Regions from separate parts of the Micromonospora sp. NPDC047620 genome, predicted to be linked through region 3. Evidence: riboswitches for the same ligand, from Rfam matches in the RefSeq annotation. Region 3 holds a riboswitch; each other region holds the start of a gene.

Region 1 (5,507 bases), on a different contig from region 3:
CCGTCGACCGGTACGCCCGCGCGGGCGTGGACATCCCGGCGGAGAAGTTCGTGGTGGTCGGCCGGCCGCAGGTCGAGTCGATCGAGGTCCGGTCGGAGCCGGTACGCGGCCTGCCGAACCCCACGGTGCTCTACACGCCGACCTGGACGGGCCACCACGCGGACGCCAACTACTGCTCCCTGCCAGTTGCCGAGGCGCTGCTGCGCGGGCTGCTGGCGCGGGGCGCGACGGTGATCCTGCGGGCCCACCCGTACACGTCGCAGAACCCGGCCTCGGCGCGGCAGCTGGGCCGGCTCACGGAGCTGCTGGCCGCGGACCGGGCCCGTACCGGCCGGCAGCACGTCTTCGGCGCCGCCGCCACCCGCGAGCTGACCCTGACGGAGTGCGTGAACCGCTCGGACGCGCTGGTCTCCGACGTGTCGGGGGTGATCTCCGACTACCTCTACTCCGGCAAGCCGTACGCGGTCACCGACATGGGCGACGAGGGCGACCGGTTCGCGGAGCGGTTCCCGCTGGCCGGCTCGGGTTACGTGCTGCGCCGCGACATGTCCAACGTGGACGAGGTGCTGGCCGCGCTGCTCGACACCGACCCGCTCGCCGCCGCCCGCTGGGCCACCCGGAGCCGCTACCTGGGCGACTTCCCGGCCGAGGCGTACGCCGAGGCGTTCCTCGACGCCGCGCGGCGGCAGCTCGACGCGGACTGGAACCCGCCGACGCCGCGCGCCGTTGGCGGGACCGGCCTGCCGGTCGAGCCGGACGGGGCGACCCTCTCCGCCACCACCTGACCGGCCGGCACCTCGCGGGTCAGCGGTACGGGTCGACCAGCTCCAGGACGGCCTCGGGGGCCTCGACGTGGGCGTTGTGGCCCAGGCCGGGCAGGGTGGCGACCGGCACGCCCAGCTCCTTGAGCTGGGCGTCGGTGACCATGGGGTCGTGCTCGCCGCGGGCCAGCAGCACCGGCACGTCCGTCGCCGCCAGCAGGGTCGGCAGGTCCGGCTCCCCCACCCCGAACGCGGCGGGGTCCATCGCCAGCCGCCAGCGGCCGTCGACCTGCCGCAGCCCGGCCTCGACCACGGGGTGGTCCGGCGCGAAGAGCCCGGTCAGGCCGGCCACCCGCAGGTACCGGCGGGCCGCCTCGTCCCGGCTGGCGAACCAGGTCACCGGCCGGGCGGCCAGCTCCCCGGCCTTCGCCAGCTCGGCCGGGGACCAGACGGCCTTGATGCCGAGCCCGACCACGGCGTCGACCGGCAGCCCGGCGCGGCGGGCGGCCAGCGCCAGCCCGACCACGCCGCCGAGGGAGTGCCCCAGCACGACGAGCCGGTCCCCCGCCGCGAGCCCCGCGGCGATCCGGTCGGCCAGCCCGGCGAACGAGTACGCCGGCAGCGGCGGCGACCAGCCGTGGCCGGCGAGGTCCGGCGCCAGCCACCGCCCCGTCCACCGGCGCTCCAGCAACGGCGCCCAGGGCAGCCACACGTCCCCGGTCGCGCCCATGCCGTGCAGCAGCAGCAGGACGCGCCGGCCGTCCCGGTCACCCGATTCGTCGACCATAGGCCGCAGTGTGCCACCCGCCGTACGCCCCGGCGAGGGCCGTGACCCGGAGACGACATCGGGCGCCGACTCCCGGGGTGGGGAGTCGACGCCCGACGGGTGTCTTTCTCAGGCGGAGTAGCCGCGGGTGGCGGCCCAGTTCGCCAGGGCGATGGTGGACATCCAGTACGACGCGGTCGCCGGGTTCGCCGAGTCGGCGATCTTCACCAGCCGGCCCTCGTCCTGGTAGCCCACGACGGCGATGTAGTGGCCGCCGGGGAACGAGTGCCAGCCGCCGTCGGTGTCCGTGGCGCTGCCGGCGACGTTCACCACGACGCCCCGCCCGTCCGTGATGGCGGCGACCACGTCGGCCTGGAGCTGGTCCATCTGCGCCGGGGTCGCGGCACCGCCCGGGATCATCCGGGTCCGGTACGGGTCACCCTTCACCGTCGCGTTCAGCACCCGGGTGGTGTCCTCGGCCGAGTCGGTGCCCATCTCGTCGGTGCCCAGCTGGGCGCCGAGGGCGTCCTGGCTGCGCGCGATGCCGGCGGCGCTGAGGGCGTGCCGGACGGCGGCCGGACCGCAGTTGTAGAAGGTGGTCTGGGCCTGGTAGTCGTAGTCCAGGGACTTCGCCTTCGGTGGCTTCGGCGGCTCCGGCTTGCGGGTCAGGTCGGGGTTCGGGGCGGCGCTGGTGGCGCTGGCCGACGGAGCGGCGCTGGACGCGGCCGGGGCGCCGGTCGACGGGGCGGTCGCGACGCGGGCGTCGCCACGCGAGGCGACGCTGCCGTCCCGCAGCTCGCTCACGGCCACCGGGGCCTGTGCGGCGGCGGGTGCCTCGTCGGCGCCGGCCAGCAGCGCGCCGGTGCCCGACGCGAGCACGAGCGCCGCGGCCGACGCGGCGGCCACCTGGTACGGACGCTCGGACGTGAGGCGACGGAGCTGTCGCTTGAGGTGGTGCTTCACGGTTTCCTCCACGGGCTCGGGGGGTGAGCGGCCGCCGGTCCGCGCAGGGGGGACCGACCGCGCGGACGGCGTCCGGCGGTGGTGGACCACTCAGGGGATGCGCCCGGGATGCCGGGCGACGGGCGGTGACCGGTGGGTCAGCTCGCGGCGTGCGGCCGGGCGAGCGCGGGCACCGCGGCGCCGTGGAGGCGCCGGAACGACCGGGGGGCGGGTGGGTGCTGCACGGGGATGGAACTCCTTCCGACGCCGCCGACCGGGTTAGCTGACGGATTCGGGCGGGAAGAACGCCCTACCGCGGGCCGTGGCCCACGGATTCACCCCGATGTTGCACTGGGTCCCCGGCTCGCCTGTTCACGATTAGGCGGGTCGGCGCGGCGTCGCCTCTTGCGATCGGGTACCGCACCGGACGGGCCGACACTACTGGCCGGCCCGCGCCCTGCCAACCCGCTTCCACCTGCTTAAACCTTGATCGCGGGACTTTTTTTGCGGTCAGTTCGGCACTGACGCGACTCAATGGGACGACCGTTTCCCGACGCACCTTGCGTCGACAACCGGACGAGCGGCGGACATCGGCGCGGAATCGTCGGCGGGAATCGGCCGGGCCGCGCCGGATGACCGGTTCGCCACCGCTATGACCGGCGTCACGAAATTGCCCGGCGGTTCAGCCCGCCCGCGCGGGCCGCCAGCGCGCGGCGAGCGCGGGCCGACGCCCGGCGGACACGGGCCGGGCCGCCGGGAGCCGGCCCGGCCGGAGCCGGACCGCTGCGGCGTACGCCTCGCCGGCCAGGGCCCGCGCCGCCTCGGCGGCCAGGTCGGCGTCCCGCCACGCCGACCGTTCCCGCTCGGCGGCGGCCCGGTGGTCGGCCCGCTTCGCGTCGCGTACCGCCCGGGCCAGCGCGATCTCCTGCTCGACCGGGTGCCGGCGGGGATCCCAGCCGGCCCGGCGGCCGAACACCTCCCGGAGTTGGCGGGTGGAGAGGTCGCCGCGCCAGTGGGCCGCCACCGCCGCGTGGTGCAGCCAGCGCTCGCGGGCGGCGTACTCGGCGGGCGTGCGCGGGGTGCGCGGGGCGGGCAGGGCGGCGGCCCCGGTGAAGCGGCGGGCGGCGGTCTCCGCCTCGTCGTACGCCCGCCAGGCCCGGTCGGCCTCCTCCTGGGCGGCGAGCCAGTCGGCCCGCCACCGCCGGGCGGCGTGGGCGGCCCGGCCCGCCGCGACGGCCACCTCCTCGGCGTAACGGCGCAGGTCGGCCGCCTCCGCCACGGGGTCGACCGCGGGCGGGGCGACCGGCTCATCGGCGGGACGGACCCGCTCGGGGCGGGCGACCAGCACGGCGAGCACGGTCAGGGCCAGCAGGAGCAGGGCGGACCAGATGGCGGCGGCCCGCGGCACCTCGATCAGGAACTGGTAGACGACGGTCTCCATGGTCGGCACCTCACGGGGAGCGAGTGCGGCAGCGGGGCGCACGCGGCGCCCGGGTGGCGGGGCGCGGTGGCGCCACGTCCCGCCGCCGGGACGGGTGCGGGTGGTGGAGAGCGGAGGACGGGCACCCTTGTCAACGCCTGCGGTAGCGGAAGGAGCCCTTCCTGCGCCGTACGGCGGGCCCGCGCGGGGCGCGCGTGCCCCGCGGGGTGGTGCGGATCAGACGTGCGGCGGGCCCCGGGGGCCGGCCGTCACCGGGGTGTGCCCGACCGACGCGGGGGCCGGGCCGACGGTGACGGCCCCGGCGGCTGCGCCCGGGTCGGCCGAAGCGGCGGGGTGGCCGGGGCCGGTGGCGGCCCAGTCGGGGGCTGCGGCGGCCCGGTCGGGGGCTGCGGCGGCCCGGTCGGGGGCGGCGCCGACGGCGACGACGCGGTGGTCGGCGACGGCCACGGGCGGGCCGGCGGGTGCCAGCGTGACGGGGAGCGCCGGGGCCGGGGGCGCCCAGGCGTGAGCCGGGGGCACCCAGGTGTCGGTCGACGGCACTCCGGCCTGGGCCGGGGCGGCGGGGAGGGACCCGGCGCCGACGGCGAACGCGACCGCGACGGCGAGGCCGGTCAGCAGCCGCGCGGCCCACCGCGCCACCCACCACAGGGGACAGGTGAGCGCGACGGGAAGCACGCGACCACGCTACCGCCGATGCCGCCGGTCCGCATCGCCGCTCGGCGTGTCCCGTGTGCGGCGGTCCCGGCGACCCTCCGGCCCGGTGCCCTGCGCGTCCTGCCGTCCACCCGGACCGCACGGACCAGGGTGGACGGGTAGTCCAGCCGCTCCAGTTGGTCGACCTGTGCCAATGGACGCGGTCGTCCTACGCCCGGGGGTGCGGCCGGCCGGCGGTCGCAGGAGACTCGACGTACGCCGGCCGGTGGTCCGCCTCCGGCTCGGCGTGCCGGGGGTGCGGCACGACGCGTCCCCGCTCCCCCGGCACGGCCGGCTGTCGCTGCCGCGCGGCGGCCACACCCTCGACCGGCGGCGTCGCCCGGGCCGGGCGGCGCGGGCCGAGCAGCCGCATCATCGGCGTCTCGACGAAGCGGTGCAACGCTCCGGCGAGGGCCAGGTTGACCAGCAGGAAACCGAGCACCGCGGCCAGCCCCCACCAGCCGCGGTACCCGACGCCCCAGTCGCCGGTGAGCCGGAGCACGGTCACCATCACCAGCACGTGCACCAGGTAGAAGGCGAAGGAGACCTCGCCGAGCCAGACCATCGGCCGGGACCGCCACGGCGACCGCCGACCGCGCACGTCCGCGTCCGCCGCCGCGGTGATGACCAGGATGTACGCCACGGAGAGCAACGCCGCCCACAGCTCGGCGCGTACCCACTGCGCGGCGACCACCCAGGTGGCCACGAAGACCAGGCTCGCCACCGGCAGGCCCGGCCCCCGCCACCGCCCGCGCCGCATCAGCTCGGCGGCGGCCACGCCCATCCAGAACTCCAGGGACCGGACGGGCGGGAAGATCTGGGTGAACCACCAACGGCTCTCCTCGGGCACCAGGGCCTGGGCCGGCCAGAGCGCCAGGATCAGCAGCGGCACCGCGACGACCAC
Region 2 (5,507 bases), on a different contig from region 3:
CCGTACGGCGGACGCCACCGGCACGCCCCCGGCCGGGCACCTGCGCGCCGTGGTGGACGCCGTGGTGCCCAGTCTGCGCCGCGCCGCCGCCGAGGGCGTGGACGACATCGACCGGATCGTCGACATCCACATCGCGCAGACGGTCGAGGCGATGCTGGACAGGTCGGCCGTGCTCGCCGCCGAGGTGGCCGCCGGGCGCTGCGGCGTCGTGGGCATGTCGTACCGGCTGGCCGCCGGCGAGGCGCGGGCGGTCACCGCCGTGCCAACCGGCGAGGCGCGGGAGATCGCCGCCGCGCCCACCGGGCCGGGCGCGGTCGACGGGGCACAGCCGGCCGCCAGCGCCGCCCTCGCCTGACCGGTTCCCGCGCTCGCCCGGCCCGGACGCCCTACGCCCCGGCGGCGAGAGCCACAGACGCCGGCAGGGCCGCGGGCAACCACAGGCCACAGACGCCGGCAGGGCCGCGGGCAACCACAGGCCATGGACGCGGCAGGGCCACGGACGCCGACACGGCGACAGACGCCGACAGGGCCGCCCCGCAGACGCGAGGCGGCCCTGTCGTTGGCTGCCGTCAGAGCAACGACACGTGCACGTGGTCCGTATGGTTCGACGGGCCGCTGTAGGACTTCCAGCCGGTCGCCGGGAACCAGATCTGCCGGTTCCAGATCACGTAGTAGATGCCGAGCCGGTCGGCGTTGCGGACCAGGAAAGCGGTCAGGTTGTTGCCGTACATGTAGGTGTCGTCGTTGTGCCAGGGGGAGAAGCCGCTCCTCTGCAGCGACCAGTCGCAGGCCCGGCCCTTCGGATGTTCGTACGGCCCGCCGGAGCGGTAACAGCCGACGAAGCGGTTGAAGCCGGCCCGTTTGACCTCCTTGTACATGTGCAGGGTGCGCGCGGTGATACAGCCGGAGGTGGTGGGGTCGTTCTCGGTGCAGGACAGGGGCTTCCAGTCGCCGTCGGCGGTACGACCCGGTGCCATCCGGGCCACCGGCGAGGTGGCGACCACCTTGCCGCCAGTCAGCCCCCTGCCGCCGACCAGGGCGAGCGCCTTCTCCGCCTCGCGCTTGCCGCGGGCCATCTCGTTGGTCAGCTTCGTCTGCTCGCGAACCTCGGCGTCGAGCGCCAGCTTGGCCTGCTCGGCGCGGTTCTTGACCGCGTTCACCTCGGCGAGCTTCTTGGAGTTGACCAGGTTCAGCTCGTCGAGGGCGGCGGCGCGCTTGACGAACGAGTCGGGGCTGGTGGTGTCCAGCAGCATCGACACCGCGCCGATCCGCCCGGTCCGGTAGGACTGGGCGGCGATCTGGCTCACCTGTGGGGCCAGCGCGGCCAGGTCGGCCTGCGCCCGGTCGACCTCCAGGGCCAGTTCCAGTTGGCGCTTCTTCGACTTCGCGAGCTTCGCCTTGGCTTGGACGTAGCTGCGGTTCCGCGTCTCGATCAGGTCGTTGAGCAGCTTGGGCTCGTCGTCCCCGTGGCCGGAGGGTTGGGCCGGTGGGGTGGGTGCGGCCGCCGCCGGGAGGGGCCCGGCGAAGACGGCCAGGGCGGCGATCACGGCCACCACAGGTGTCAACCAGCGGCGTAGGGGTGCCGTCACAGTTTTCCCTTCCGTCGACCGCCGACCGGGTTAGCTGACGGGTTCGGGGCGGAAGTGGCCCCTACCGCTGTCGCGGATTCACCCCATGTACCTGGGTCCCCGGCTCGCCTGGCGGCGATTGGGCGGCGGCACCGCAGGCGCCGCTGCGCGCCTTCGGCGGTGACCGGCAGCGAGGTTACCCGAGAGCCCTCCCGGGGATCTACGTCCCTATGCCGACTAAATGCGTTATTTCGTAACGGCGGAGGGTGACCAGTGACGCGTTTATCAGGCGGGACGCCCTGATCGGTCACGCTGAGGAGTTTCACCATGCGGTGTCCGTGCTCCCGTTTCGGTCGGACCACCCGGCGGGGGCGGCGGAGGGGGTGTTTCCGGCGCGCGGCCCGCTGAGGGCCTCCAGCGCCTCGGATCGGTCGGCCGCCGGCCGGGGGGTCGGCGGGGTCGGGGGTGCGCCGCGGTCGGCTGGCTCGCCGCCGCGCCGGCCGGCCGTGGTCACCACGGCCGCGAGCCCGGTGGTCAGCGGCACGGCGGCGATCAGGCCCAGGGTGGCGACCGCGCTGCGGACGATCTCCTGGGCCAGGAACTCGCTGGTCAGGATCTGGCTCACCGCCCGGGAGTCGGCGGTCAGCAGGAGCAGCACCGGCAGCGAGGCCCCGGCGTACGCCAGCACGATGGTGTTCACCGTCGAGGCGATGTGCGCGCGGCCGACCCGGGTGGCCGCCCGGTACAGCTGCATCCGGGACAGCCCCGGGTTGGCGTGCGCCAGCTCGGTGACCGTCGCGGCCTGCGTCACGGTGACGTCGTCGAGCACGCCGAGCGAGCCGATGATGATCCCGGCCAGCAGCAGGCCGTGCAGGTCGACGTCGGCCTGGAACATCGACAACGTGGTGGCGTCCTCGCTGCCGAACCCGGTCAGGTGGGTCGCCGCGGTGGCGATCGTGCCGAGCACGCCCGTCAGCACCAGGCTGCCCAGCGTGCCGAGCACGGCGACCGAGGTCTGCGCGGTCACCCCGTGCGTCAGGTAGAGCACCACGAACATGATCAGTGCCGCGCCGACGACCGCGACCAGCAGCGGTGGGCTGCCGGCGCTGATGCCGGGCAGCACGAAGGTCAGCAGGATGGCGAAGCTCGCCGCCAGGCCGGCCAGCGCCGCGAGCCCCCGCCACCGCCCGAACGCGACGATCGCGGCGGCGAACAGCACCACCAGCCAGAGCAGCGGCTTGCCGCGCTGGTGCTCGGCGATGTTGTAGGCGCTCGTCGAGGGGTCGGCGGGATCGGTGAGCTGGACCAGGATGATCTCGTCGCCGACCGCGACCGTCGGCGCCCCCGGCCCTGCCGGTACGGGCGTCTCCACCTGCTGGCCGGCGTCGGGGCCGTCGTCGACGCGTACGGTCACGGTGCCGCAGGGGCCCTCCGCGGCGTCCGGGGCGCCCTCCGGCGCCTCCGGGGTGGGCGGGCACGGTTCGGTCACCACCCGGGTCACCGTGCCGTGGTGGCGGGGCGGATCGGTGCCGGGTGCGGCGTCCGGGGCGTCCCACGGCCAGAGCAGCAGGGCCGCGATCAGGGTGGCGACGAACAGGGGCACCACCGTCGCGACGAGGATCCGTCGTACCCTCGGCGGGGCGGACGGTGCAGGACGGGTGTGGTCGGCGCCCATCGAGTGTCTCCCAACGAATCCAGGGCGGGGTACGTGCCGGCAGGCCGGTCGGTTCGGCGTGCCCGGGTGACCGCCGCGGCGGATCGCCCTGGGGTGGCGGGCCGGTCGCGCACCGCGACGGCCCGGCCCGGCCGGTCGCGGGCGCTCGATACCGCCGCCCGGTCGGGGCGGCGGCGCGGGCGGCGCGGAGTGCGGAGGGCCACCGGCCGAATGGTAGCCATCCCGACATCCGGCCGCAGGTTGTGAGGGCTGGTGTCGGCTGCGGGCCGTCCGGTCCGGCAACCGCTGGTCACCACCATGTCACTGCCGGGGACCGCCCGGTCGACCGTCCCGTGGCGGCCGGCACCGTGGTCTCGTCCCGGGCGGATTCGCCGCCGGGTGCGCCGGTCGCCCCCGGACGCGCCGGCCCCAGGGACTACCGTGGTCGGTGTGCGGGTGGCGGCGACAGTGACGGCGGGGCGATGGGCCCGGCTGCTGCTGCTCGTCGGCACGCTGTTCGGCCTGGCCGCGATGCACACCCTCGGCCACGGCTCGCACGCCGTGGGCCATCCCGCCGAGGTTTCCGCGCACCCCGTCGCCGCGGCCGGTGCGCACGACGGCGCGCCGCAGGTGCTGCCCCGTCACGACACCGCCGCGCCGGTCGGTCAGGTCACCGCCCTGCTGCCCCGTCACGACACCGCCGCGCCGGTCGGTCAGGACCCCGCCATCGCGTACGTCGTCCCGGCGGCGCTGTCCGGCGTGGTGGGCTGCCCGGGCGACTGCCCGCACGAGCGGTTCCTCCCGTCCGGCGGGTCGGGCGGCGAGCTGCCCTGGTGGGGCGTGTGCCTGGCGGTGCTGGGCGCGCTCGCCGCTCCGCTGCTGCTCGCCGTGCTGCTGCTGGCCGGCGTACCCGCCGGCGGCCCGGCGGGCCAGGGGTCGGGCGGGCCGGCCCGGTCGCCCCGTGCCCCGCCGTCCCGGCCGGTCGGCCTGCGGCTCGCCACGGTCTCGGTGCTGCGCAGATAGGACGCCCCGGCGCGGCCCGGTCAGCCGGTCCGCGTCCCCGTCCTGCTGCGTACGTTCCGATACCGAAAGGCCCAGAAGTGACCACTCGTACCATCGCGCGCCGTGCCGCCCTGGCCGGCGCCACCGTCACCGCCGCCCTCGTCCTGACCGCCTGCGGCGGCGACGGGCATTCGTCCCCGGGCGCCGGGCACGGCACGCCCGCCACCAGCGGGCCGGCGGCCACCGCGTCCGGCGCGGCCGCCTTCGGCGACGCCGACGCGATGTTCGCCCAGATGATGATTCCGCACCACCGGCAGGCGGTGGAGATGGCGGAGCTGGCCGCCACGCGGGCGGCGGACCCGGAGGTCAAGCGGCTCGCCGGGGAGATCAAGGCCGCCCAGGCGCCCGAGATCGCCACCATGAGCGGCTGGTTGTCGGCCTGGGGGCGGCCGGTGCCGTCGCCCGGCGCCGAGACGCCGCACATGGACCACGGCATGCCCGGCATGATGTCCGACGCCGACATGAAGAAGCTGGCGGCGGCCTCCGGGCGGGAGTTCGACCGGCAGTTCCTGACCATGATGATCGCTCACCACGAGGGCGCCGTCACCATGGCCCGGGACGAGCTGGCCCGGGGCGTGAACGCGGAGGCCAAGGCCCTGGCCCAGCAGATCGTCACCACCCAGCAGGCCGAGATCGACACGATGGAGAAGATCCTCGGCCGGCTCTGACCCGGGCCGCCCCGGCGCTCGCACCCTGGGGCGCCGGGGCGCCGCCGGCCGGGTCAGCCGCGCTTCATGAGGCGGCCGACGGCGGCCATCATCTCGGTGGCCATCTCGTCGGCCCGGCCCTCCGCCGCCCCTTCGTGCATGCAGTGCCGGGCGTGTCCGTCGAGCAGGCCGAGGGCGACCTTGTCCAGGGCGGCCTGGATCGCGGAGATCTGCGTGAGCACGTCGATGCAGTAGCGGTCGTCGTCGACCATCTTCTCGATGCCGCGGACCTGCCCCTCGACGCGGCGCAGCCGCGCGAGCAACTGGTCCTTGCTGGCGGTGTAGCCCCTGGTCGGGGCGGGCGTCGGTGTGGTCATGCGATCCAGGATAGCGTACCCCTCGGGGGTATGGTAGGGTCCTCCATGTCGATACCCCCACCGGGTATCGGTAGCGGAGCAGGCGTTCATCCGCCTCCCCATTACCCCTGGGGGGTATATGCTGGAGGCGTCGAGAGGAGAGTTCGATGGTCACCACGACGTACCAGGTGCAGGGCATGACCTGCGGGCACTGCGTCAG
Region 3 (5,507 bases):
CGATCCCGCCGCCGCGCCCGCCGACATGGCGGTGGTCGGCGACGGCGCGCTGCTCGCCACGCTGTCGAAGGCCACCGGCCGGGGCATGCGGGACATCGTCGCCACCATCCAGCGGGAGCAGGACGAGGCCATCCGCTCCCCCGGTTCCGGGGTGACGATCGTCTCCGGCGGCCCGGGCACCGGCAAGACGGCGGTCGCCCTGCACCGGGCCGCGTACCTGCTCTACTCCGACCGCAGCCGGTACGCCGGCGGCGGCATCCTGGTGGTCGGCCCGTCCTCGGTCTTCGTCGAGTACATCGCCTCGGTGCTGCCCTCGCTCGGCGAGGACACCGCCACGCTGCACTCGCTGGGCACCCTGTTCCCGGGCATGAGCGCCACCCGTACCGACCCGCCGGCCGTGGCGGCGGTCAAGGGCTCGCTGCGGATGCGCCGGGTGCTGGAACGGGCGGCCCGGGACGCGGTGCCGGACGGCCCGGCCGAGCTGCGCCTGCTCTACCGGGGCGAGCTGCTCCGGCTGGACCGCCGCGAGCTGGACGCCATCCGGGAGCGGGCGATGCCCCGGGGGGCCCGCCGAAACGAGGTGCGCCGCGCCGGCTTCGACGGCGTCTTCGCCGCGCTCTGGGCGCAGGCCCGTCGGCTGGGCATCGGCCGGCTGCCCGAGCAGCGCGCGTTCGAGGACGAGGTCGCCGAGCGGCCGGAGTTCCGGGAGTTCCTCAAGGCGTGGTGGCCCCGGCTGCACCCCCGGCACGTGCTGGGCTGGCTGGCCCGCCCCGACCGGCTGCGCCGGTACGCCGGCGGGATCCTCTCCGGCGCCGAGATCCGGCTGCTGACCGACGCGTACCGGAGCCTGGACCGCGCCGGGCTGACGATCGCCGACATCGCGCTGCTGGACGAGCTGGACGCGCTGCTCGGCAAGCCGATGAAGCCGGCCCGGCCGAAGCGGGACCCGTTCCAGTTGGCCGGCGGGGTCCGCGAGCTGAGCACGTTCGCCGACCGGCAGCGCGCGGCCCGCGAGGCGGCGCGGCAGCGCCCGGAGGACTACCGGGAGTACGCGCACGTCGTGGTCGACGAGTCGCAGGACGTCTCGCCGATGCAGTGGCGCATGATCGGCCGGCGCGGCCGGCTGGCCTCGTGGACGGTGGTGGGCGACCCGGCGCAGACGGCGTGGACGGGCGACCCGGATGAGCTGACCCGCGCCCGGGACCAGGCGCTGGGCCGGCGCAAGCGGCACCACTTCACCCTCACCACGAACTACCGCAACTCGGCGGAGATCTTCGCGGTGGCGGCGGCCGAGATCCGCCGGCTGCACCCGGACCTCCCGCTGCCCAGGGCGGTGCGCTCCACCGGCGTCGACCCGGTCGAGCTGGTGGTGCCGCCGGCGGAGCTGGAGACCGCCGTGGTGGCGGCGGCCACGGCGCTGCTGGCCGAGGTGGAGGGCACCGTGGGCGTGATCACTCCGGTGCCCCGCCGGGACGAGGTGGCCGGGTGGCTGGGCGGGCTGGGCGCGCCGCGCCTGCAGGTGGTGACCAGCCTGGAGGCCAAGGGCATGGAGTACGACGGCGTGGTCCTGGTCGCCCCGGGCGAGATCCGGGCCGACCCGGGTTCGGGCGTACGGACGCTCTACGTCGCGCTGTCGCGGGCCACCCAGCGGCTGACCACCGTCGACCCGACCGGCTGAGTCGTCCCGGCCGCCGCCGGGCAGTCACTTGCACATATTGCGATGTGAGCATAGATTGAACCGGGTCCGGACGGGTGACGGAAGGTGGGCGCGTGGGTGCAGGTCATGGCCACCACCACGGGTCGGTCGCGAATGCCGCGCACCGCCACCGGGGCCGCCTCTGGGCGGCGTTCGCGCTGCTCGGCGCCCTGATGGCGGTGGAGGCGGTGGCCGCCTTCCGCACCGGCTCACTGGCCCTGCTGAGCGACGCCGGGCACATGTTCACCGACGTGCTCGGCATCGGCATGGCGCTCGCGGCGATCACCGCGACCCGGCGCGCCGGCGCGGACCCGCAGCGCACCTTCGGCCTCTACCGGCTGGAGGTGCTGGCCGCCCTGGCCAACGCCGTGCTGCTCTCCGGCGTCGCGGTCTACGTGGTCGTCGAGGCCGTACGCCGGTTCGGCGACCCGCCGGAGGTGCTCGCCGGCCCGATGCTCGCGGTCGCCGTGCTCGGCCTGCTCGCCAACGTGGCCGCCTTCGCCCTGCTGCGGTCCGGGGCGAAGGAGAGCATCAACATGCAGGGCGCGTACCTGGAGGTGCTGGGCGACCTGCTGGGCTCACTCGGCGTGATCGGCGCAGCCCTGCTGATCGCCGTCACCGACTGGTGGTGGGCGGACCCGCTGGTCGCGGTGGCGATCGGGCTGTTCATCCTGCCCCGCACCTGGCGGCTCGGGCGCGCCGCGCTGCGCATCCTGGTGCAGGCCGCGCCGGAGCACCTCGAGGTCGCCAGGGTGCACGACCGGCTGGCCGCCGTGCCCGGCGTGGCCGAGGTGCACGACCTGCACGTCTGGACGCTGACCTCCGGGATGGAGGTGGCCTCGGCACACCTGACCATGGAGCCGGACGCGGAGGTCGGCGCGGTGCTCACCGCGGCCCGGACGGCCCTGCACGAGGACTTCCAGATCGAGCACGCGACGTTGCAGATCGAGCCGGGGGCGTCTCCCGGGGCCTGCGGGTCGGTTGAGTGGTAATGAGCACAGCCTTAAATCTGGGAGAGTATTGTTGACTTATGTCGGATTTGACGGTAAGCGGACAGGCACCCTCAGTCACCTGCGCTACACCAGTCACACCGGCACCGGTAGGCTCGGTTCCGGCCTCCGCCAGGCGGCACCCACCGGTGCCGGCGGTGGCCGCCGCCTAATCGCCCGGCGGGGCGAACCGGGGAACCATGTTCGTGGGGTGCATCCGCGTCAGCGGTAGGGATCTTCCGTCCCGAACCCGTCAGCTAACCCGGTCGGCGGCTGACGGAAGGACACGTGTATGCCAGTGATGGCACCTGTACGACGACGCGCCGCCCGGTTGGCGGCCCTGATCGCCGTGACGCTCGCCCTCGGCGCCGCGGTCGCCCCGGTCACCACCGCCCCCGCGGCGGCCGCCTCCCGGGCCGGCCTGCTCGCCGCGGCCCCCGGCCAGGACCAGGAGGGCGGCACGCCCGCCCTGCGGGCCCAGCTCGAAGCCGCCAGCAAGGGCTACCTGGACGCCAAGCGGGCGCTGGACACGTCGGTCAAGCGGCAGCAGCAGCTCGCCGCGCAGCTCAAGACGACCGAGAGCGAGCTGACCGAGCGGAGCACCAAGGTCGGCGAGATCGCCGGGGTGGCCTACCGGACCGGCCGGCTGGGGGTGGTGTCCGCCCTGCTCAACAGCAGCTCGCCGGACGGCTTCATGGACCGGGCCGCCGCCCTCGACGCGGTGGCCGCCAACGAGGACCGGGCGCTCCGCGAGCTCCAGGAGACCCGCGACCAGGCCGCCCGCACCAAGCTCGCCCTGGACGGCGAGATCCGGGAGCAGCGCAAGCAGGTCACGCTGATGGCCAAGCGCAAGGACCAGGCGGAGCGGGCGCTGACGGTGGCCAACCGGTCGCAGTCAAGCGGCGGCGGGCCGGGCGGCAGCTCCACCGCGACGGCGAAGCCGGCGCCGCGCAACTCCGACGGGTCCTGGCCGTCCGAGTCGTGCAGCGTCAACGACCCCACCCCCGCCAACGGCTGCATCACCCCGCGCACCCTGCACGCGCTCAACCAGGCCAAGGCGGCCGGCTTCACCCGCTACGTCTCCTGCTACCGCCCCGGCGGCTCCGGGGAGCACCCCAAGGGTCGCGCCTGCGACTTCGCGGCCCAGAAGAGCGGGTTCGGCGGCGACGCCACCGGCGGCGACAGGACGTACGGCAACAACCTGGCGGCGTACTTCGTCAAGAACGGCGACCGGCTCGCCGTGCTCTACGTGATCTGGTACAGGCAGATCTGGCTGCCCAGCAGCGGATGGAAGTCGTACAGCGGCGCCAACGGCGACCCGTCCAGCGACCACACCAACCACGTGCACCTGTCGGTCTACTGACGCCCCGGCCCCGGTGACCCGCGAGCGGGTCACCGGGGCCGACGGCCTTCCCGCCCGCCACCTCCCCGGCCGACGGCCGGGCATGTCGCCGTGTCGCCGATACCCGGCTCAGGCGGGCGGTGACTCCGGCGGGTGCCCGCCCAGGGCGACGCCGAGCCGGGCCGCCAGCCCCAGGTGGGCGGCGCGCGCCTGGCGGAAGGCGTAGCCGAAGAGCGGGACCGGCGCGGTGAGGGTGATCTCGACGTCGATCCGGACGACGCCGTCCGGCTCGGCCCGCAGTCGGGTCCGGTTGCGCACCGTGGTGGCCGGCCACTGCCGCGCCACGGTGACGATCTCGTCGGGCCCGTCGACCAGGACGTCGGCCCGGTAGGTGACCGGCAGGCGCAGCGGCCCGACGGCCAGCCGGTCGGTGATGAGGTAGCTGGCCCGCGCGCCGCGACGGGGCGACACCCGGCGGACCCGGGCGATCAGCGGGTGCAGGTCCTGCTGCCGGGCCGGGTCCGCGAGCAACCCCGCGGCGTCGGCGAGCGAGCAGCGCGCCTGGACGGTGTAGCTGAAGGAATCCCGCCTGAGCACGCCGTCTCCCCACCGTCGCCGTCGCCCGATCGTCGCGCACCGGCGGCGCGCTGGCAACGGCGCGCCGCTCCGCGCGCGGATGCCGGCCGTCGACCCGCCCGCCCGACTACCGTCGTTGACAGGTGCAGCCGGGCAGCGGCCTGGCCCTGCTGGCCGGCGGCTACGCCTCCGTGACGGCGATCCGCGCGGTCACCGAGGCGTCCGACGTCGACCTGTCGGGCCTCGGCGACGACTGACGCCGACGGGTCACCGGCGGGGCCCCTGCCGGCGGGTCAGGCGCCGGGGAGGACCTCGGGGGCGGGCGCGCCGGCGTAGTAGGGCTCGGGGGCGCCGAAGAGGCCGAGCAGGCCGGTCACCCAGAGCTGCCGGTGCACGAACCGGCTCGGCTCGGTGACGACGAGCTTGACGCCGCTCACCTCGGCGGTCTGGAAGCCGGCGACCATCGCGCTGATGCCGACGGAGTCGATGAAGGTGACGAGCCTCATGTTGAGCTCGATCCGGCTGGGGCGCCCCTTGGCCAGGACCTCGGCGATCGCCTCGCGCACCTCGTATGCGGTGTCGACGTCGATCTCGCCCCGGGGGGCGATCTCGATGACACCACCGGGCATAACCGACTTCACGATCGACAGGCTCACGCGAGCACCTCCACTCGCCCGTCCGACGGGCGCCTCATCAGTACGCGGGCCGCGACCGAGAGTATTCCTCCGACGGCCTCGGTCGCCACCCCTCGGGATGAGCAATTCGCGGATGAGGGCGCACCAAGTCGCACTTATCCGGACTTTTCATTTCTTGTTCACCCAACGATCAGCTGCCGCTGACGCGTCGCCGACCCAGGGTAGCCGTCTCCCGCCGGCACCGCCCGGCACCCGAACTTCCTGGCGTG
Region 4 (5,507 bases), on a different contig from region 3:
GGTCGACGAGATCGAGGCCGCGATCGACAAGAAGTGGGAGCAGCTCGAGCCCACCATCGAGCAGTACAACAAGGTGCGGGCGCAGCTGAAGGTCAACCGCAAGAAGTCGGCGGACCTGCAGAAGAAGATCCAGCCGTTGGCGTTGGAGACCGAGCTGGCGATGGACCGGGTCGGTGACCTCGCCGCCCGTTACTACATCTCCGGCCCGTCGCAGGAGATCGGCGCGCTGCTGGTCAGCGCCAAGCCGGACACGCTCACCGAGCAGCTGACTCTCCTGGACCGGCTGGCCGCCCAGGAGCGCAAGCAGCTCGAGGGCGTCACCAAGGTCCGCGACAAGTTCGACGCGGAGAAGCAGAAGCTCGACGCGCTGATCGCCACGCAGACGAAACAGCAGAACGACCTGGCGGCGAAGAAGAAGGAGATCGACGCCGAGATCAAGAAGCTCGAGGCGTCACTGCCGGTGACCACCGTCAAGACCGAGAACTGCCCGACCATCAACGGCGTGGTCAGCAACGCGGCCCGGATCGCGATCAGGACCGCGTGCGCCCAGGTCGGCGACCCGTACGTATGGGGTGCCACCGGCCCCAACTCGTTCGACTGCTCGGGCCTGACCCAGTACGCCTACAAGGCGGCGGGGATCCACCTGACGCACTTCACCGGCGCGCAGTGGAACGAGGGCAAGGCCATCCCGCGCTCCGAGGCACGCCCCGGTGACCTGATCTTTTTCAAGGCAGACCTGAGTCACGTCGGCCTCTACCTCGGTAACGAGAAGATGGTGCACGCGCCCCGGGCCGGCAAGCCGGTCAACGTCTCCAGCATCAACACGATGCCGGTGGCCGGGTTCCGCAGGCCCGGCTGATCCCGCACCACCCACGGAAGGGCCCCCGGTCGACTCGACCGGGGGCCCTCGTCGTGCTCGGAGTCGGGCTGCGCCAGCCCGGCGAGCGGTGGGTCAGTTGGGCGCGCCCAGCGCGGACGGCAGCACGTTCACGTCGTCCAGGTTGACGTACATGACCCGGTGGCCGAACTGGATCTGCACGTACCTGTTCTCGCCGCGGACCACCGTCCAGTCACCCGGCGACGACCCGTCGAACGTGACGGCCCGGTAGTACTCGCCGGGGAGCACCGTGCCGACGGCGTACCGCTGGCCGGCCGAGAGGGTGTACTGGAGCGGGGAGATCGGCTGGTAGGGCACGCCGGCCGGGTAGGCGGCCTGCTCCGGGTACGCCCGGCCGTACACCGGGATGGTGGCCTTGCCGTCCTTCGGGGTCACCACGAAGCCCACGGACCACTTCGCGGTCGGCTTCGAGGCGGGGTTGTGGAACCACGCCTTCTGGCCGAGGTACCAGATCGCGGTCCAGTCCCCCTGCACCTCGGCCAGGGCGTACGTCTGTCCGGCGGAGGCCCGGGCGCCGTGGTCGGAGATGTACATGGTGTTCGGGGTGCCGTCGGGTCGCAGCGCGATGTCGTTGACCAGCGGCGCGTCGTGGCTCGGCGCGCTGTGCAGGATCACCGCGGACGAGCCGCGCAGCGGGCAGGGAGCCGCCGGCGGGGGCGGGTTCGGCACGCCGGGCGGCTGCCGGTTGCAGCCGGTGAACTGCGGCTGGTTGGTGGCGAAGTCCGGGTCGATGGTGACCAGCCCCGTGTGCGGCGTGGCGGTCGACGTGAACGGCGCCTTGAGCAGGTCGAAGTAGTGCGACCAGTCCCAGTACGGGCCCGGGTCCCAGTGCATGCCGCGCACGGTCGAGGCGACGGTGCCGGGGACGTTGTCGTGACCGATGATGTGCTGCCGGTCCAGCGGGATGTTGTACCGCAGCGCCAGGTGGCGGACCAGCTTGGCGGAGGTGCGGTACATCGCCTCGGTGTACCAGGTGCCGTGCCCCGCGAAGCCCTCGTGCTCCAGGCCGATGGACTTGGCGTTCACGTACCAGTTGCCGGCGTGCCAGCCGACGTTCTTGGTCTTGATGTGCTGGGCGATGTGGCCGTCCACCGAGCGCAGGGTGTAGTGCCAGCCCACCCGCCTCGGGTCCTTGACCAGGTTGACGCTGGGCCCGAAGTAGCCCTCGGTGTCGTGGATGACGATGTACTCGATCTTCTGCTGGGCCGGCCGGTCGGCGAGGTCGTGGTTGCCGTAGTCCCCCACGGTCGGGCCGTACTGCGCGTAGGGCGCCGGGATCCACTCGCAGGAGATCGTGTCGGGGCACTCCAGCCCGTCGGGCCGGGCGACCTTGCGCAGGCCCAGCCGGTCCAGCCAGGAGCGTTCCGGCTGCACCGCGCGGGCGGCGAGGGTGACCTGCTGCCCGTCGTCGGTCAGCCGGCTGTCGCCGGCGGCGATGGTGGCGTACACCTCGTTGGCGAAGGCCGCCGCGGCGTCGGCGCTGTCCGCGCCCGAGTAGCGGGCCACCGCGCCGTACCAGGCCGCCGGGTCCGTGTCGGCGCCGACCGGGGCGCCGATCTCCTTCTGGTACGCGGCCAGCAGCGCCGCGCCGCCCCGGATGTTGGCCGTGACGTCCGTGCGCAGCGCCTCCTCGCTGGCGCCGGTCAGCCCGGCGGCGGCGTCGAGCGTCCGCAGCGAGGCTTCGGCGGGAGGCTGGGCAGCCGGCGGCTCGTGCGCCTCGGCCAGGGACGGGCGGGAGTCGTCGCCCCGCGGGTCCTCGGTGCCCTCGTCGTGGTGGGTGCCCCCGGGCAGCGCGGCGACGTACTCCGCGTCGGTGAGGTGCATCGGTCCGAAGCCGCCGCTGGTGCTCGGCGTTCCGGCGTTGGTGTCCCAGCGGGACTGCAGGTAGGAGACTCCGAGCAGGACGCTTTCCGGCACGCCGTACTCCGCAGCCGCGGCGGCGTACTGCTGCTGTCGGTCGGTCGTCGTCGCGGCGGCGGCGGTTCCGGCGGCGGTGAGCGGCGTCGCCGCCAGGGCGGCCGCCACGGCGGCGGCCAGCAGGACGCGTCTGCTCCTCGATGTCGCTGACAGGTGCATCAGACCCCCAGGTCGGACGGGCGAATGTGGGGCCACCTTCGCCCCGGGCGCCACCTCCGGTCAATACCTTTCCATGCGTCACTTACCGAAGAAGAAAAATTTCGTCCCCCGGAGTTGCGCGCTCCCACCGCCCGCATGAATACGGTGTGTCACGGCGCGATGGGTTGCGGATCGATAACGACCGTCTCTACTCTGGTCATTCGTCGGCCGGCGACAGTCCGCCCATCCGGGGCGGTAACGGTCCGACACCGCCGAGTCGCTCCCGAGCGAGCCGGGGACCCAGGTACCCCGGGGTGAATCCGCAGCACCTGCGGTAGGGCGTCCCCTTCCCGCCCGAACCCGTCAGCTAACCCGGTAGGCGGTACGGGAAGAAGGAGTACGGAGCCCGGTGGCACACCATGCCCCGCGGCCACCGTCGGCACGGTCGGCACCCGCCGGCCCGACGACGGCTGCGCCGCGCCCACGCTGGTACCGCTGCACCACCGCCCTCGCCGCCCTGGCCGCGTTCGCCGTCGTCCTGACCGGCGGCGCCACGGCGGCCCACGCCGAACCGACGGTCGCCGAGATCGAGCGCCAGATCGACGAGGACTGGAACAAGCTCGAACCGATCATCGAACGGCACAACGCCACCCGCCAGGACCTGGCCGCCAAGCGCAGGCAGGCAGACGCCCTCGCCAAGCAGATCAAGCCCTTGGAACGGCAGGTCGAGCAGGCGATGGAGGAGGTCAGCGCGCTGGCCGTCCGCGCCTACAAGGGCGAGAACGTATCCGCCGTCAACGCCCTGCTGGGCAGCCGCTCGCCCGACCAGATGGTCGGCCAGCTCGAACTGCTCGACCGGTTCGCCCAGCACCAGCAGCAGGACGTGCGGCAGGTCGCCGAGCTGCGCGACCGGCTGGCCGAGAAGAAGGCCCCGCTCGACGAGATGGTCGTCCAACTCGGCCGGACGGAGGCCCAGCTCGCCGCGAAGAAGAAGCAGATCAACGCCGAGATCGACCGGTTGCAGAAGCTGCGGCTGCGGATCTACGGCAGCGGCGGCGGCGGTTCGCTGCGCCCCGCCCCCTGCCCGGCCAGCTACCCGGGTGGCGGGGCCGGCACCGCGGTCAAGTTCGCCTGCGCCCAGATCGGCAAGCCCTACGTCTGGGGCGCCGAGGGCCCGAACGCGTACGACTGCTCGGGCCTGATGCTCGCCGCCTGGGCGAAGGCCGGGGTCTCGCTGCCGCACAACGCCGCGCAGCAGCGCCGGGTCACCGCGACCGTCACCCGGGGCGAGCTGCGCCCGGGAGACTTGGTCTTCTACTACAGCGACCTGCACCACGTCGGCATGTACGTCGGCGGGGGCTGGGTGGTGCACGCCTCCCGAGCCGGGGTGCCGGTCAAGATGAAGAAGGTCGACGACGGCCCGATCCACAGTTACGGCCGCCCGGGCTGAGGTGTAAGGAAGGGGCCCTTCCTAGCGCATTCGGTAGAGGAAGGGCCCCTTCCTAACAGGCGACCGTCGGGTCAGCGGGTCGGCCAGGTGCGCCAGTGCTGCCAGGAGCGGCTCGGGGTCGGTCCCCGCTGCCCCTGGTAGCGCGAGCCGTAGACGGCCGAGCCGTACGGGTGCTCGGCCGGCGACGAGAGCCGGAAGATGCAGAGCTGACCGATTTTCATGCCCGGCCAGAGGGTGATGGGCAGGTTGGCCACGTTGGACAGCTCCAGCGTCACGTGGCCGGAGAAGCCCGGGTCGATGAAACCCGCGGTGGAGTGGGTGAGCAGGCCGAGCCGTCCCAGGCTCGACTTGCCCTCCAGCCGCCCGGCGAGCTGGTCGCCGAGGGAGATCACCTCCAGCGTCGAGGCGAGCACGAACTCGCCCGGGTGCAGCACGAACGGCTCGCCCTCGGGCACCTCGACCATCGACGTCAGGTCGTCCTGCTGCATCGCCGGGTCGATGTGGGTGTAGAGATGGTTGTTGAAGACCCGGAAGAGCTTGTCCAGGCGTACGTCGATGCTGGACGGTTGCACCAGCGTGGGCTCGAACGGCTCCAGCGCGAGCGTGCCCGTCTTGATCTCGGAGACCAGATCGCGGTCGGAGAGCAGCATCGCACCACCTTAGCGAGCGATGTGCGTGACCTGCGTGTCGGACTACCTGTTCGTACACGTGTTCGATAGAATGTCGGCATGGCTTCCTGGTCCGAATTCGCCGCCGACGAGCCCCGCCTCGCCGACGGGATCCGCACCCTCATGCAGCAGTACGGGCCGGGCTTCGGCTACCTGGCCACCGTCCGCGCCGATGGCGGGCCCCGGGTCCATCCCGTCTCTCCGGTGATCACCGACGAGGGGCTCTTCTGCTTCGTGGTCGACTCGCCGAAGCGGCGCGACCTGGAACGCGACGGCCGCTACGCCCTGCACTCCTTCCCGCCGGAGGAGAGTGACGACGAGGCCTACGTCGCCGGCCACGCCCGGCCGGTCACCGACCCGGCCCGGGTCGCCCGGCTGGCCCGCAGCCACCGGGCCGCGCCGCAGGTGGACTGGCGGCTGTTCGAGTTCACCGTCG

Evidence for each region. Region 3 has a riboswitch for cyclic di-AMP ahead of ACGF5C_RS10490 (coiled-coil domain-containing protein). Riboswitches for the same ligand answer to the same signal wherever they lie in the genome.
Region 1: another riboswitch for cyclic di-AMP. It lies ahead of ACGF5C_RS19810 (C39 family peptidase); the one in region 3 lies ahead of ACGF5C_RS10490 (coiled-coil domain-containing protein).
Region 2: another riboswitch for cyclic di-AMP. It lies ahead of ACGF5C_RS07345 (coiled-coil domain-containing protein); the one in region 3 lies ahead of ACGF5C_RS10490 (coiled-coil domain-containing protein).
Region 4: another riboswitch for cyclic di-AMP. It lies ahead of ACGF5C_RS12990 (NlpC/P60 family protein); the one in region 3 lies ahead of ACGF5C_RS10490 (coiled-coil domain-containing protein).

Annotation. Positions count from the first base shown of each region.
Region 1 covers NZ_JBIDDG010000015.1:26,041-31,547, reverse strand. Annotated here, with positions in the region: gene ACGF5C_RS19820 (CDP-glycerol glycerophosphotransferase family protein) at 1-785, shown strand, start outside; gene ACGF5C_RS19815 (alpha/beta fold hydrolase) at 805-1,548, opposite strand; gene ACGF5C_RS19810 (C39 family peptidase) at 1,657-2,502, opposite strand; cyclic di-AMP (ydaO/yuaA leader) riboswitch at 2,723-2,864, opposite strand; gene ACGF5C_RS19805 (hypothetical protein) at 3,152-3,910, opposite strand; gene ACGF5C_RS19800 (hypothetical protein) at 4,127-4,585, opposite strand; gene ACGF5C_RS19795 (acyltransferase family protein) at 4,773-5,507, opposite strand, start outside.
Region 2 covers NZ_JBIDDG010000005.1:43,715-49,221, reverse strand. Annotated here, with positions in the region: gene ACGF5C_RS07350 (carbonic anhydrase) at 1-355, shown strand, start outside; gene ACGF5C_RS07345 (coiled-coil domain-containing protein) at 570-1,589, opposite strand; cyclic di-AMP (ydaO/yuaA leader) riboswitch at 1,593-1,724, opposite strand; gene ACGF5C_RS07340 (YibE/F family protein) at 1,891-3,243, opposite strand; gene ACGF5C_RS07335 (hypothetical protein) at 3,679-4,245, shown strand; gene ACGF5C_RS07330 (DUF305 domain-containing protein) at 4,323-4,952, shown strand; gene ACGF5C_RS07325 (metal-sensitive transcriptional regulator) at 5,006-5,308, opposite strand; gene ACGF5C_RS07320 (heavy-metal-associated domain-containing protein) at 5,455-5,507, shown strand, end outside.
Region 3 covers NZ_JBIDDG010000007.1:101,791-107,297, reverse strand. Annotated here, with positions in the region: gene ACGF5C_RS10500 (HelD family protein) at 1-1,678, shown strand, start outside; gene ACGF5C_RS10495 (cation diffusion facilitator family transporter) at 1,771-2,688, shown strand; cyclic di-AMP (ydaO/yuaA leader) riboswitch at 2,842-2,973, shown strand; gene ACGF5C_RS10490 (coiled-coil domain-containing protein) at 2,987-4,048, shown strand; gene ACGF5C_RS10485 (SRPBCC family protein) at 4,157-4,624, opposite strand; gene ACGF5C_RS10480 (STAS domain-containing protein) at 4,897-5,259, opposite strand.
Region 4 covers NZ_JBIDDG010000009.1:75,528-81,034, reverse strand. Annotated here, with positions in the region: gene ACGF5C_RS13000 (NlpC/P60 family protein) at 1-859, shown strand, start outside; gene ACGF5C_RS12995 (N-acetylmuramoyl-L-alanine amidase) at 953-2,974, opposite strand; cyclic di-AMP (ydaO/yuaA leader) riboswitch at 3,214-3,350, shown strand; gene ACGF5C_RS12990 (NlpC/P60 family protein) at 3,363-4,403, shown strand; gene dcd (dCTP deaminase) at 4,475-5,053, opposite strand; gene ACGF5C_RS12980 (pyridoxamine 5'-phosphate oxidase family protein) at 5,132-5,507, shown strand, end outside.